3 regions of the Aerococcus sp. HMSC10H05 genome follow, and region 1 is predicted to be linked to each of the others. Evidence: riboswitches for the same ligand, from Rfam matches in the RefSeq annotation. Region 1 holds a riboswitch; each other region holds the start of a gene.

Evidence for each region. Region 1 has a riboswitch for FMN ahead of HMPREF3116_RS00065 (energy-coupling factor ABC transporter ATP-binding protein). Riboswitches for the same ligand answer to the same signal wherever they lie in the genome.
Region 2: it holds a riboswitch for FMN, as region 1 does, so the genes downstream of both, ribD (bifunctional diaminohydroxyphosphoribosylaminopyrimidine deaminase/5-amino-6-(5-phosphoribosylamino)uracil reductase RibD) here and HMPREF3116_RS00065 (energy-coupling factor ABC transporter ATP-binding protein) in region 1, are expected to answer to the same signal.
Region 3: it holds a riboswitch for FMN, as region 1 does, so the genes downstream of both, HMPREF3116_RS08015 (ECF transporter S component) here and HMPREF3116_RS00065 (energy-coupling factor ABC transporter ATP-binding protein) in region 1, are expected to answer to the same signal.

What each region holds. Positions count from the first base shown of each region.
Region 1 covers NZ_KV786945.1:10,064-14,752, forward strand. The annotation lists gene HMPREF3116_RS00055 (energy-coupling factor transporter transmembrane component T family protein) at 1-499, opposite strand, end outside; gene HMPREF3116_RS00060 (energy-coupling factor ABC transporter ATP-binding protein) at 503-1,417, opposite strand; gene HMPREF3116_RS00065 (energy-coupling factor ABC transporter ATP-binding protein) at 1,393-2,235, opposite strand; FMN riboswitch at 2,357-2,482, opposite strand; gene HMPREF3116_RS00070 (OsmC family protein) at 2,584-3,015, opposite strand; gene HMPREF3116_RS00075 (acyltransferase family protein) at 3,131-4,689, opposite strand, start outside.
Region 2 covers NZ_KV786946.1:85,683-90,371, forward strand. The annotation lists gene HMPREF3116_RS00845 (bifunctional 3,4-dihydroxy-2-butanone-4-phosphate synthase/GTP cyclohydrolase II) at 1-150, opposite strand, end outside; gene HMPREF3116_RS00850 (riboflavin synthase) at 151-753, opposite strand; partial or broken gene ribD (bifunctional diaminohydroxyphosphoribosylaminopyrimidine deaminase/5-amino-6-(5-phosphoribosylamino)uracil reductase RibD) at 734-1,848, opposite strand; FMN riboswitch at 1,969-2,090, opposite strand; gene HMPREF3116_RS00860 (RNA-directed DNA polymerase) at 2,208-4,037, opposite strand; gene HMPREF3116_RS00865 (PTS fructose transporter subunit IIC) at 4,282-4,689, opposite strand, start outside.
Region 3 covers NZ_KV787006.1:30,890-35,578, reverse strand. The annotation lists gene HMPREF3116_RS08035 (reductase) at 1-43, shown strand, start outside; gene HMPREF3116_RS08030 (segregation/condensation protein A) at 59-814, shown strand; gene scpB (SMC-Scp complex subunit ScpB) at 811-1,425, shown strand; gene HMPREF3116_RS08020 (pseudouridine synthase) at 1,450-2,172, shown strand; FMN riboswitch at 2,235-2,353, shown strand; gene HMPREF3116_RS08015 (ECF transporter S component) at 2,460-3,080, shown strand; gene HMPREF3116_RS08010 (helix-turn-helix domain-containing protein) at 3,173-4,249, shown strand; gene HMPREF3116_RS08005 (RecQ family ATP-dependent DNA helicase) at 4,224-4,689, shown strand, end outside.

The DNA.
Region 1 (4,689 bases):
CAAACCGTAAGGCGATCGATAGCATCAAGGCAATTTCATGCACGGGTAAAATATTGCGAACAGGCTTCAACAAAGCTTCCATAGCGTCAGTAATTGCTAGGGGTTGCGTTGTCAAAGTTAAAATAGTAGATAGGAAAATAATCAATAGGAAACGAACAAAAATATAAGCCGCGTTTGTTAAGCCACCAGTGGTTAAAGCTAAGGGACCAAAAGACCATAGCACATCGCCAGTATGGGTGAACAAAATCTGTAAGACCACCGTAAATACTATAATCGCAATCATGGGCCGTAACCCACGTAAAAAGACCCTAAGAGAAATACCCGTTAAAAAGACAAGAATAGTTACCACTACAATCATAATGATATTTGTTGTTAAATGAGTTGCTGCAAAGACTAATAACATCATGACAATCAAACCAACTAATTTTACACGTGGATCTAACTTGTGCATCAATGAATTACCAGGAATATACCGGCCAATAATTAATTTATCTTTCATTTATTATTGGTCTCCTTCCTTTATATTGGCAGCTGAATTACCACTTGTTGGTAAATCTAATTGGTCTACAATTAAGTCAGCCAGCTCATCAACAGTTAAGGGGATAGCTTGCGCATTATCCCAAAGTGAACCTTGTATTTTATGCTGTAAATTAAAAGCAAAGTCAGCTGCATCCGGCAAAGCTAATTGGTGATCCGCTAACCAATTAGGATCTTGAAATACTTCAGCTGGTGTGCCTTCTTTCACACATGTCCCCGCATCCATCACAATCACATGGTTGGCATAAGCGGCCACATCTTCCATTTGATGCGTGACTAAAACGATTGTTAAACCTTGGTCACGGTATAAACGATCAAACATATTCATCATCTCAATACGACCTTTAGGATCTAATCCAGCTGTCGGTTCATCTAAAACCAATACTTCAGGCTTCATGGCCATTACCCCAGCAATCGCCACCCGTCGCATCTGACCCCCAGATAACTCAAATGGAGACCGTTCATACAGGCTAGGCAAAATCCCCACTGCTTCTAGAGCTGACTCAGCTTTCTTTCTGGCAGTTGCTTCATCGTCACCAAAATTCATCGGACCAAACATCACATCTTTAATGACCGTCTCTTCAAATAGTTGTCCTTCTGGAAATTGAAAGACCATGCCCACTCTTTGACGGATAGCTTTCAAGTCTTTAGGTTTAGAGTCAGCTGACACTACCGCCTCACCAATCCGTACTTGCCCTACAGTAGGTTGTACTAAAGCGTTAAGGTGTTGGGTGATGGTAGACTTTCCGGACCCTGTATGCCCGATTATAGCCGTGTATGACCCGTCTGGAATGGTCACATTAATATCATGCAGGGCCTCACTAGCAAATGGCGTGCCAGCACCATAAGTAAAACCTACATGTTCAAATGCGATTTGCATAACCATTCACCTAACCCTTCCTCATCAATATAATCACTCGGTACATCTACACCACGTTTAGCAAGTGCACGCTTTAGTTGCTCGGCAAAAGGCACGTCCAACCCTACTTCAGTCAACTTATGGCCATAAGTAAAAATATCAGCTGGTCGGCCTTCTTTAATAATGTTTCCTTCTTTAAACACCAGTATACGGTCTGCTTCCGCTGCTTCATTTAAGTCATGAGTAATTGAAATAACAGTCAAGTCATTATCTTGCTTGATATCCGCTACTACCGCCATCAACTCTTCCCGTCCTTCTGGATCTAACATAGATGTCGATTCATCAAGAATCATAATCTTTGGTGCCATAGCAATAACACCAGCAATTGCTACACGTTGCTTTTGTCCCCCTGATAAAGATGCAGGTTCCTTGTCCCGGTAATCCCACATTTTGACTCTTTTAAGAGCAGAAGCTACGCGTTCATGCATTTCCTCAACAGGTATGCCCCTATTCTCCAAAGCAAAAGCCACATCATCCTCTACAGTAGCACCTACAAATTGGTTATCTGGATTTTGAAAGACGAGGCCAATTTGACTACGAATATCCCATACGGTTTCCATAGATAGGACTTTTCCGTCTACTTCAATTGTGCCTGATTTCGCTTCTAATAGACCCACTAATAGCTTTGAAAATGTTGATTTTCCAGACCCATTATGGCCAATAATTGCTAGCCACTCACCTTCATAAATTGACGTAGATAACCCATCTATAGCGAATCTCTCGTCTGATTGGCTATATTGAAAAGACAAATCTTGAACTTGAATAATCGGTTTCGACATCTTGTTTCCTCGCTCACTTTATATATTTAAGAAAAAACTCCTCCAATGTTACTTGGAAGAGTTTGTTAAAGAAGAATAAATCAGGCTAACTTCTTTTTATCACTAGCTTGTCTCTTCTACTATACGCTTCTTCCATCCTGACTGTAACAGTCGGTACTAGAATCTCACTAGTTCAATCACCCACATTAGCCGGTAATTCGCGGACTTTACCGCCGATCGGGACTCGCACCCTGCCCTGAAGACATTTCATTTATTTTTCTTAGTTTAGTCTACTAAAATCCAACATTAAAAGCAATCATTAGATGTCAAGACACCTATCGTATCCCATTTAAAATATCTCCTAAATAGTCACTCATCATTAGCATGTACAACTATTTCAACATGCGGGTAATCACCAATAATTTGAGATACTGGGCATCGACTTTCTGCTTCATCGACGATTTCATCCGCTTTATTTTGCGCTAAGTCTATATATATATCCACCTTAAACCCAAAATATGTAATAGAGGTTTCCTGATTTAATCTGTAGTCTACCTGAATAGCCACTTCACTAGATACATCTTTGAAACCGTGACGTTTTAAGGCAATTTCTATTGTCGCATTCAAGCAAGTTGCCCATGATAAGGCAATCAATTGCTCGGGGTTTGTACCCGCTTCTTCTGGTTTCAATGGACTAGAAGTTACCACTCGCAACTCATTTTCTCCTTCAACCCAGGCCGTTCCCTTAATTCCTTGGTCATTATGCACTCGTGTTGTATATAACAACTTATCCAAATCCATATGCAAAACGCCTCCATCCTCTTGGTTATAGTCTAATATGGGTCATTATACCCCTATTTCTCCTAACAAAAAAGGCCATTGCATTTAACGCATGCAATAGCCTATCAATTTAATATTATTTTTTCAATACTTGATACATACCATTTGTCACAAATTGTAACCAAACTTGACCGCCATCAGGATTAAAGTGTACCCCATCCTGACTTAACCAAGTAGGCGCTTCAGCATGGCTAGTATAGTAATCATGCCAATCTAGTAAGTAAATTGAATCGCTATCGTCACTAGCCACTTGAGCTAAAGTTTTATTGACATCATCTGCCCAAGGGCGATCAACATGCGTATTCACGAGAAAAATCGTTTTCTCTCGACCAATTTCGTCTAAGAAATCACTGATTTGTGCTGATGTAAAGCCACCATTCGCACCTAGATCAACTAAGACGACATCCTTAAGCATGCCTTGGCTGTCTAAGCTAGTTGGATAGCCAGCTAAGGTATATAACTGACGACCAACCGCAGCATCAACAATCGCATTAGGATACAAGGTATACAAGCCTTCTGATTCGCCCACCATTAGGGAGTCGCCGATGAAAGTCACAGATAACTGATAAGCAAACCGAGCCTGGTCATCCGGAATACCTTGGTAAAATCCTAATGACGTTTCACTCAAATTCTTTTTATAAGTTGAAAGACTCGCATCTGCTTGTTTTTCTTGCTCAGCCCTTTGTTTATTCAATTCTTCAATTTTCTTGGCCTGCTCAGCAGCTTGCTGCTCTTCTACAGTCACATTTTCTGCTGGTTTAGAAATTGCAACTGCACTAGCTCCTCCAATAAATACGAAGGTAAAAGCTATGAATAAAATGCGGGTCAACCAAGGTGCTGGTTGGCTAAATAATTGATGAATCTTCGTGAAAAGACGGACTGGTTCATTGTTTGGGACTTCATTAAAAATCGGTACCGGCCATCTTTTTTCCTCTAGTAGGGCATAAGATAAACAAGAGAGGACGATAATCAAAATAACTTGTGGCCAAATACTATTGGTAAACCAATTCTGATTGGTAGGTACCATATGGAATAGCACATTGATTGGGTAATACCATAAATACATGTGGAATGTACGCTGACCTAACCATCGCAAGGGTTTAAATTTTAATAGAAAACCAACCCAAGAGCCTTTATAAGTCAACAAGCTAATCGTTACGGCAGCTAATAGGTTAAAGGCAAACATCCCACCATAATAGGTGAACGTCGACGCATCAAGCATTTTGAGCATCCCATAAGTTAGGATAGCCAATAAGCCTAATAGTACCACATCAACAATAAAGTGGTGAAAGCGACCAAATCTGTCCTTCAACCATTCAGCTAGTTGTTCCATATCCAACAATTGGGCAGCTGCTCCACCAAGAGCGATAGAAAAAAATCTCGTATCCGTTCCATAGTATACTCTTGATGGGTCCTCACCAGGTGTAAAGATCACGCCCATCAAAATGCCTGACAAAAGTGCAGCACCGAGCATGACCAAACCCGACTGCCATTTCGTTTTCGTAAATCGTCGACTAGCATTAAAGAATAAAGGCCATAGAACCATAAATTGCATATAAACAGCTATATACCAATAATGTGTTGTCAGTGATGGATGCAACATATTCGCAAAGTAAGATGAACCAGAGAGTATCT
Region 2 (4,689 bases), on a different contig from region 1:
AGTTGCCATAAAATTGATATTCGCTGTTGTGGCAAACTCTGCTGCACAAATTAAGTCCCCTTCATTTTCTCTATTCTCATCATCCAAAACCATAATAATTTGACCTGCTTGTAAAGCTGTTAATGCGTCTTCGACTGTTGAAAATTCCATCTAAACTCGCTCCTTCACTGTAAATTGCTCAATATATTTACCGACAATATCATTTTCTAAATTCACGATAGTGCCTACTTGATAGGTTGAAAAAATGGTTTGTTCACTCGTGTGAGGGATAATGGAAACTTTGAAACTATCTCCTTCAGCTCCAGCAACCGTTAAACTTGTACCATCAATCGCAATAGACCCTTTCATAATGATATAGCGCATTAGGTCTTTACTTGTTTGAATCGTGTACCAATTAGCGATACCATCTGCCTCAATTGCGGTGATTTTACCAATACCATCAATATGGCCACTTACAAGATGACCACCAAATCTCGCGTTTGCCTTCATCGCCCGTTCCAGATTCACTTGGCTATTGCGCGTAATGCCTTCTAAAGACGTTTTCGCAATCGTTTCTGGCATCACTTCCACTTGGAAATTGGTATCGGTGTAATTCATCACGGTCAGACAAATGCCGTTCACACTAATAGAGTCACCTAGATTGACATCGGCTACTATTTTTTCAGAAGCAATGGTCAAAAAAAGTCCTGCACGATTGTTGATAGCCTTGATACTTTCAATACGGCCAATGTCTTCAATAATTCCTGTAAACATTTAATCCACCCTACTTTCTATCAAAAGGTCTTTACCTAATGGCGTAATTGCTTGGATATCACTTGTGAGTGCTCGATTGATCTTTGGAAAACCAAAACCACTGATAGGACTATACTGATTAAAACCACCAATAACTTTAGGTCCAATATAAGTGTGGATTTCTTGTATTAAACCAGCTTCAAGTAGCGACGCGTTTAGTTTTGAGCCACCTTCAACATAAATACTTTGAATACCTTGCTGGCCCAGTTGGGTGATTAAATCAAGTAAATCTACCTTGCCATTCTTTGCTTTTACAACTAATAACTGACAACCAGCTTCTTGATAGGATTGGTGATCTTGTGGATTTTGATTGGTTGTTGCAACAATTGTTGGTGTTTCCTTAGCAGTTTTCACTAATTGGCTGGTTAAGGGCAGCTTCAAGCTAGTATCACAAACAATACGGATAGGGTTAATGCCTTCAAAGTCATCAATTCGAACAGTTAACATTGGATCATCAGCAAGCGCTGTCCCTATACCAATCATGATGGCTTGATTACTGTGGCGTTGATAATGCACATGCTCTCGTGCAGTTTTGTCCGTTATCCACTTAGAATCCCCAGTATAGGCAGCTGTCCGCCCATCTAGGGTCATGGCATATTTCATGGTGACATAGGGCTGTTGGTGGGTCATAAAATAATTGAATTTACGGTTCAAGTCTTCGCTTTCTTCAGCCAAAAGACCCGTTTCTACTTTAATATTGTGCTTTCTTAATTCCTGAATCCCTTTTCCAGCAACTAGTGGGTTAGGGTCAGTTGCAGCAATCACCACTTTTTCAATACCCGCTTCAATAATAGCTTGTGTACAAGGCGGTGTTTTGCCGAAATGACAACAAGGTTCAAGGGTGACATACATGGTTGCCCCTTTTACATCATATCCTTTTTCGCTAGCATCCTTTAATGCTTCTCTTTCCGCATGTAAACCACCATACTGCTGATGGTAACCTCGGCCGATGACTTGATCATCTTTCACGATAACTGCACCAACCATAGGATTAGACCTTGTCCAACCTTGGCCTAATTTGGCTAAGTCAAGTGCTTCTTGCATATAGTCTTTCATTCACTCATCCTTTCTCTAAACAACAAAAAATCTAGTCAGAGTGACGAAAAAAAGCCCTAGAAATTAGATTCCTAGGGCACACAAATAAACTATATAGCAATAGTATTCGTTTATTTTGTTTCTACTCTTCTTCCATCCAGACTCTACTGTCGGTCTCGGAATTACACCGAGTCAGCCCCTAACTAAAGGAGGTCGCGGACTTTACCGCCGGTCGGGAATTACACCCTGCCCTGAAGATTTTATTTGACTGTTTATGGTGATATCTTACGGCAATAAAATGAAAATGTAAACCCTTAAATGTATTTTGAATAGAAAATATACATTATAGGGTATTTAATGTTAGTTAATATTTGGAATTATTATATAAACTCAAATAACACATCATCAATAGTTCTTAGTTCAACTAGAGCAACATTTTCATCTAATAAGAGTTTATAAAACTGATTAATCATTCTTTTGCTTTTCTTCATACTAGTGTTAATATCGAGAACATAGTCCTTATTCAACTCTGATTCTACTAGTTGGCTTTTTTTGTTAGTGTTACATTTTGAAAAATGATTATTTAGTTGTTGATTTGGTATTAGATTATTCTGAATCAAATGATACATGAAATATCTTAATAACCAATATCTTTCTTGCATTCTAATGCTACCTTCATCATAATTCAAGTGAATTTCTGACAGAACATTCTCTAATATAGATAAAAGTTTTTCAACTTCATACTTTTCTTTTAACCAAAGAATTACACATAAACATTTAGAGTAATCATCGAGATCCTTAGAAAGAATATCAATTAATTTTTCTTCTGTCGCTATAGCAGATAAATCAAATATTACTGAATATAGAAGTAATTGATAAACTTCTTGATTCCAGCCATTAATAACTGAATCATCTAATTTTTGAATTAAGTTCTTTTCATTCTCTAAAACATATTCTTTAACAATCTGCTTTATTTGTTTCTTGTCAATTCCAAGTTCTACTAAGTTTTCAGTCAAATTTAGAAATTTATTAGATAAACTAGAGTCTTTTAGAGATATATCTAAAATTCTCTCATATAAATTTTGATGAGTTACATTTTCTCTCGTTAGTAAAATTTCTTGAATATAACTTCCTGTTAATTTTAAATCTTTCATTTTATTTATAATTACAGAAAATATACACTTTATAGCTCCCTTATTTTCTTTTCCTTCTTCTATTAGACAGAAATCTATAAAATTATTTATTCTATTTTTCCAACTTTCAACCTTTGTTTTCTGATTAAAATCATCAAAGTAATTAAATATATCTATTTTTTGAATATTATTTTCAAAAGGAAAAATATATTCTTTAGTTTTATTATCATTTAGTATGAGATTAAAGTCTCTACAGAGGGAATGAAAATCTGTTAAAAAAGCTTCTTTTTCTGCATCAGTAGTAAAAACAAATTTTATATCATCAACATATCTTGAATACACATATCCTCTATCCTCCATTAATCTATCTATATGACACATGTATAATTCTGCAATGATACGTGAAATTATATTTCCCACTGGTATCCCATGTGTTTCCGTATATTGACACTTCTGAATTAAAGTATCCAAATCATTCGCAAATCCTCCTCTACGTTTTGCTTTTGATTGTTGTTTCCCAGTAATTACCCAAGGAATACTGTGAGTATATAGTGTATGATAAAAGTTCGACAAATCGAGAGTTAGCATTCGATTACCTACATATAACAATCTTTGTTCAATTTGCTTTGTAAATTTAAAGTTAAAATCTAACTGATTAAAATACTTTGAAGTCGAAAACTTGTTATCTATAAAAATATTAATAAATTCCTGCTTATTCTTTTCTATGAAATAACATAGCTGTAAATAACTAAAAATATTAATCATTTTATATTCCCTTCTAGTGTACTTATTCTTGGGAATATTAAATAAAATTGGTTCTGTATCTGCATTTTTATTAGTTTCATCAAAATCAAAAAAACAACGTAAATCTTTTTTCTTAACCAAATTTGATAAATCTTGTAAATTAAAAATTCTTAGATAAAAATTTTCTGATTTTCCGTAATGCTCCTCTAATAATCTATCATTTATATTATTGGATTCAATCTTTCTCATATTAACGTCATAATAGCCATACCTAATGAGAAATGCTGTATCAAACAAAGTATCGTATAAATTTTGAATATCATGCTTCTTCAATATATACCTCCACATAAAAAAATTATTTTCTACATATGATTTTAACTTCTATTTCTAATAAAAATGTACTCATCTATCTTATATCTTGTTTTTTAGAAGACTATTTTATCTTTATCAAAAAATAAAATATTTTACTCCAGCTTATTAGTATTTTACACAATATTTAACTGATATTTCATAAATAAAAAGTAGATAGTATTTTAACTACCTACTTTTCTATAATTACAATATTTAATTATTAATTTTATTTTGCTTTCTTATCCCTAGATTTCAAGAAATTAACCATCACTGCAATGACCACACCACCCACTAAAACTGATATAACATATCCGATAATATTACTTGTGAACGGAATTGCCATAAACGTAGATAACATCGTAGGGTGTGTTGAGCCGAAGAAACCATTTAAACCTGCACCTACAGCTGTCCCCACCACGATACTAGGTATAACTCTAGCTGGGTCTGCCACTGCGAATGGTATTGTACCTTCAGTGATTCCAACTAATCCCATTACTAATGCCGTCTTACCGTTATCTCTCTCAGCATCACTATATAAATCTTTATTTAGCATAGTAGCTAACCACATACCAAAGTTTGGTAGACCAATACCGATTAACATTGCGGTACTAGCAATATAACTGCCCGAAGTAAA
Region 3 (4,689 bases), on a different contig from region 1:
AGAGGAATCTGATAATAATCAAGAACACACTACCCAAGTCTAGGAGATAAGTGTCAATATGAACGAGCAAACAAATGGATTAACACTAGATCTAGCGGCCTTTGAGGGGCCGCTAGATTTACTATTACACTTAATTAAAGATTTAAAAGTGGATATTTTCGATATTCCAATTAATTTAGTTACAGACCAATATTTAGCCTATATTCATACTTATGAAGCGCTATCTCTGGATGTTGCTTCAGAATATTTGGTGATGGCCGCTACATTACTGGAAATTAAAACGCAAATGATGTTACCTAAAACACCTAAAGAGGTTGTTGAAGAAGAGGAAGATCCACGCGATTCTTTGGTAGAACAATTACTAGCTTTCCAACAATATCAAGAGATATCTCATATATTAGCGGATAAACAGGCTGAAAGATCTTTAGAATACACCAAGCAACCAACTGATTTATCAGCATATCAAGCTAAAATACCGATGACTGGACGCCAACTAACGCCGGATGACTTATACAGAGCTATTCAAAAAATGGCCTTCCGATTAAAGAATCAACAACCGATCCAAACAACGATTGCGGGAGAACTTTACTCAGTAAGTGCTGCAATGGCTGATATCCGTGAAGCCTTTGTCTCGTCAAACCGAAATGTTTTAATGTTCCAAGATACTGTTTTTATTGGTAAAATTCACTCACGAAGTCAAATTGTCAGCTTGTTTCTAGCAATTTTAGAATTAGTGAAGTCAAATGAGTTATACTTATACCAAGAAAACTTAAGGGCAGATATTCAATTGATTAGACGGGAGGAAAGTGAATGAATGCAGTCGCTGCGATAGAAAGTTTACTTTTCGTAGCAGGTGAAGACGGTATTGCTGTGGATGAACTTGCGAATTTACTGGAAATAAAGTCAGAATGGGCCTTATATTATGTGATGGTATTGAGAAATCGTCTGCAACACGATCCGCAATCGGGTTTGAGAATTACAGTGATTAATGAACGGGTCCAATTGGTGACAAAAGCGACATATGGTGATGTAGTGAAGAAATATGCGGTGTCTCCTTTCGCTACAAAACTATCACAAGCAGCTTTAGAAACGTTAGCGATTATTGCCTACCAACAACCGGTGACAAGGATGACAATTGATGATATCCGGGGCGTTCAATCGTCAAACATGATCCATAAATTGCTAGAGCGAGATTTAATTATGGAAACGGGTCGACAAGATTCACCGGGGAGACCAATCATATATGAGGTGACATCTTACTTTTACCAATACTTTGGATTAGAGTCTTTAAACGACTTGCCAGACATCCATAATTTAGTGTTAGATGGGTCTGTAGATGAAGAAACCCTTTTTAAAATAGATGAGCATGGCGAACCCATGCAAAAGGAATTCAACCAAATAACAAAAGACGAGCCAACAGAATAGGTCACCAATAGGAGTTATTGAATAATGGAAAGATTACAGAAAGTGATGGCACACGCAGGAGTTGCCTCTAGACGAGAATCAGAGAAATTAATTACGGCGGGACGCGTCAAAGTTAATGGACAAGTTGTTAGAGAATTAGGAAAAAAAGTGTCAAATTCTGATCGTATTGAAGTAGACGAGGTACCTATTTATAAAGAAGAGCCAGTTTACTATGTATTTTATAAACCAACTGGCGTGATTTCTGCTGTAAAAGATGATAAAGGGCGTAAAGTTGTGACAGACTTTTTTCCAGATGTCGAACAGCGTATTTATCCGGTAGGACGATTAGACTACAATACATCCGGTTTACTGTTGTTAACCAATGACGGTGAATTTGCGAATACTTTAATGCACCCGCGTTACGAGATTAATAAAGTTTATGTGGCAAAAGTTGAGGGGATTATTACTGGAGAAGAGCGTAAGCAATTAGAACGTGGCGTTGAAATTGATGGTGGTAAAACAGCACCTGCACAAGCTAAAATTCTTTCTGTTGATAAGGATAAAAAAACAACAATTATTGAGGTGATTATCCACGAAGGACGTAATCGCCAAGTCCGTAAGATGCTTGAAGCAGTAGGACACCCCGTTACTAAATTAAAACGCGAACGCTACGGATTTTTAGATCTTAAAGGCTTAAAACCAGGAGATAGTAGAATTTTATTGAAGCATGAAATCGAAGAGCTATTAACGATTGCTAAGAAGAAATAAGTAATATACTTGAAATAAGTAAGATACTTGCTATAATAAGAGTAGTAAGAAAATAAATTTGAAGCAATCTTCAGGGCAGGGTGAAATTCCCGATCGGCGGTAAAGTCCGCGACTCCCATTTTGGGACTGATCTAGTGAAATTCTAGAACCGACTGTAAAGTCAGGATGGAAGAAGATGGGCGAACAAAGGCTGTTTGTCTATACTCTTTTTACCTTGAAGGTGGAAAGAGTTTTTTTATTTCCACTTTTGAGTGCCGACCCATGAAGTAGAAAAGGAGAGCATTTATATGGGAAAGAATCACACTAAGGAAATAGTATTGGTTGCAATTGTTGGGGCATTATCATTTATTTTGATGTTTATTGGTTTTCCAATCATCCCAGCGTTACCCTATTTAAAGGTAGACTTTTCATTGGTGCCAATCTTACTTGTTGCTTTTATTTCGGGACCCAAAAAAGCTACTGCAGCTGGCTTAATTGCAAATGGCTTACATTATATTTACACTGGTGGTGAGATGGGTATTCCAATAGGAGACGCTACTGCCTTTATCGCTACTATAGCCTATATCTTACCGATATACTATCTATTAAAAGATCAAATGGTAACAGTATATTCAGGTAGAAAGTCAGCTAAAGAAATGAACTTTGCAAAAACGATTGCCGCATATTTATCAGCTACTCTTTCTTTAACGATTGTGATGACTATCTTAAACTACTTCGTGATTACGCCATTCTACATGCAAGTAATGAACTTCGATGTAGGTAATATGCAAACATATATCCTAGCGGGTATTATCCCATTCAATCTGATCAAAGGCGTATTGGTTTCACTATTGGCACACTTTGTTTTAGTTCAAAGTTTACCAACTTTAGTCAGTCGATTTGGAACGCTCGAATATTCACACCGTTGAAAATGAAGATAGACTCATTTTTTGCTATAATAGAGACCAAAGGATAAATAACAAACGCAAAAATATTATATAGGAATGTTGGAGGGGTAGAATTGGATACTTTATTAATGGCGATTGCTTTTAAGGTCCAAGCCCTCCCTCAAAATTCTGTATACCAAGTGTTGATTGGCAAGCGAACTGCTACAACACTTTTTTTTGCTTTTTCGAATCATTTAACCGCTTATTTGGGGCTGTACCCTAAACTTCAAAAAAATGTCTGGCTATCCTATACTCAAAATGTAGAAGACTATATTTCAATAGAGGCAATTTTTCGGCAAGATAACCATTCAGAGTTTATGGAGTTAATTTTTGATAAAATATTACCCAGTCGAAATGGTCTAATTATTGCAAATCATCATCATAAACACCATCTAGCCTTTAAATTATTGTTGCAAGTATTATCCAATCACCTAGCTGAAAATTCACATTATAGTCCAATTGTTCAAGATTTAGATATACAACAATTTATCAAAAGTTTTGTATTAATGATAAAAAGAGAAAATGCTGATAAAGCTGATTTAACAGCCATAGGTCATAGCCTCCACCAGCAATTAATCAAGGACCTTACCGATTTTCCCAACCAGGCAGCCTTGTTATTCCTTGAGCAGTTTGAGGGCGCTCAATTACCAGCACAAACCCTTGAACAAGCTGCTGAAAATCATCAGCTTTCTAAACGTGCAGTTGTCATTACACAACAAGCTGTGTTGGACCAACTCTATCAGAATTGGCTGAGTGGGGAGACTTTAGAGGATACCACTCATTGGCTTCAAGTATTCACCAGAGGACTTTTTAACCAGTTTCCAATTTGGAACCAAACAACACAAGAAACTTTGGATATGTTCAATCAAGGGAACAGCTTGGAACAAATTGCGTTTAAAAGAGGATTGAAACTCTCTACAATTACAGAACATATCATCGAGATATCTTTGAGTAATCCCAAAATCATCGAACCATTGGTAGTTGAGTTACTTGACTTAAAGGATATTGGCATTTTAATAACAACTAAACCAGATGTAACCTATGAAGGCTTTAAGGATAGATTTGGAGAAAAAGCGTATTGGTTATATCGCTATTGGCATATTGTGTACCAGAAAGGAGATCATCATGATCGATTGGCATCAACGTCTTAAAGAAATGACAGGTTATCAGGCTTTTAAGCCAGGACAATTGACAAGTTTAGAGGCCTTAGAGTGTCAAGAAAATGTGATCGCTATCTTACCAACTGGTGGTGGCAAATCCTTAATTTATCAAATCCATCAATATCATGAAAAGGGTGTTACACTAATTATTTCGCCACTGATATCCTTGATGCAAGATCAAGTAAGTCAGTTGCAACAAATGGGATTAGGTAGAGGTATTGCCATAAATTCTACCTACAACCGTCAAGAACAAGAGTATATCTTAAATCATCTATCTGACTATCAATTCTTGTTTCTTTCACCCGAAATGCTGCTTAAAGAACCAGTGATGCATGCAATTCAACAAATGTATATTCACTTGTTGGTCATTGATGAGGCGCATTGTATTTCTCAATGGGGTTATGATTTCAGGCCACAATATACTGAATTAA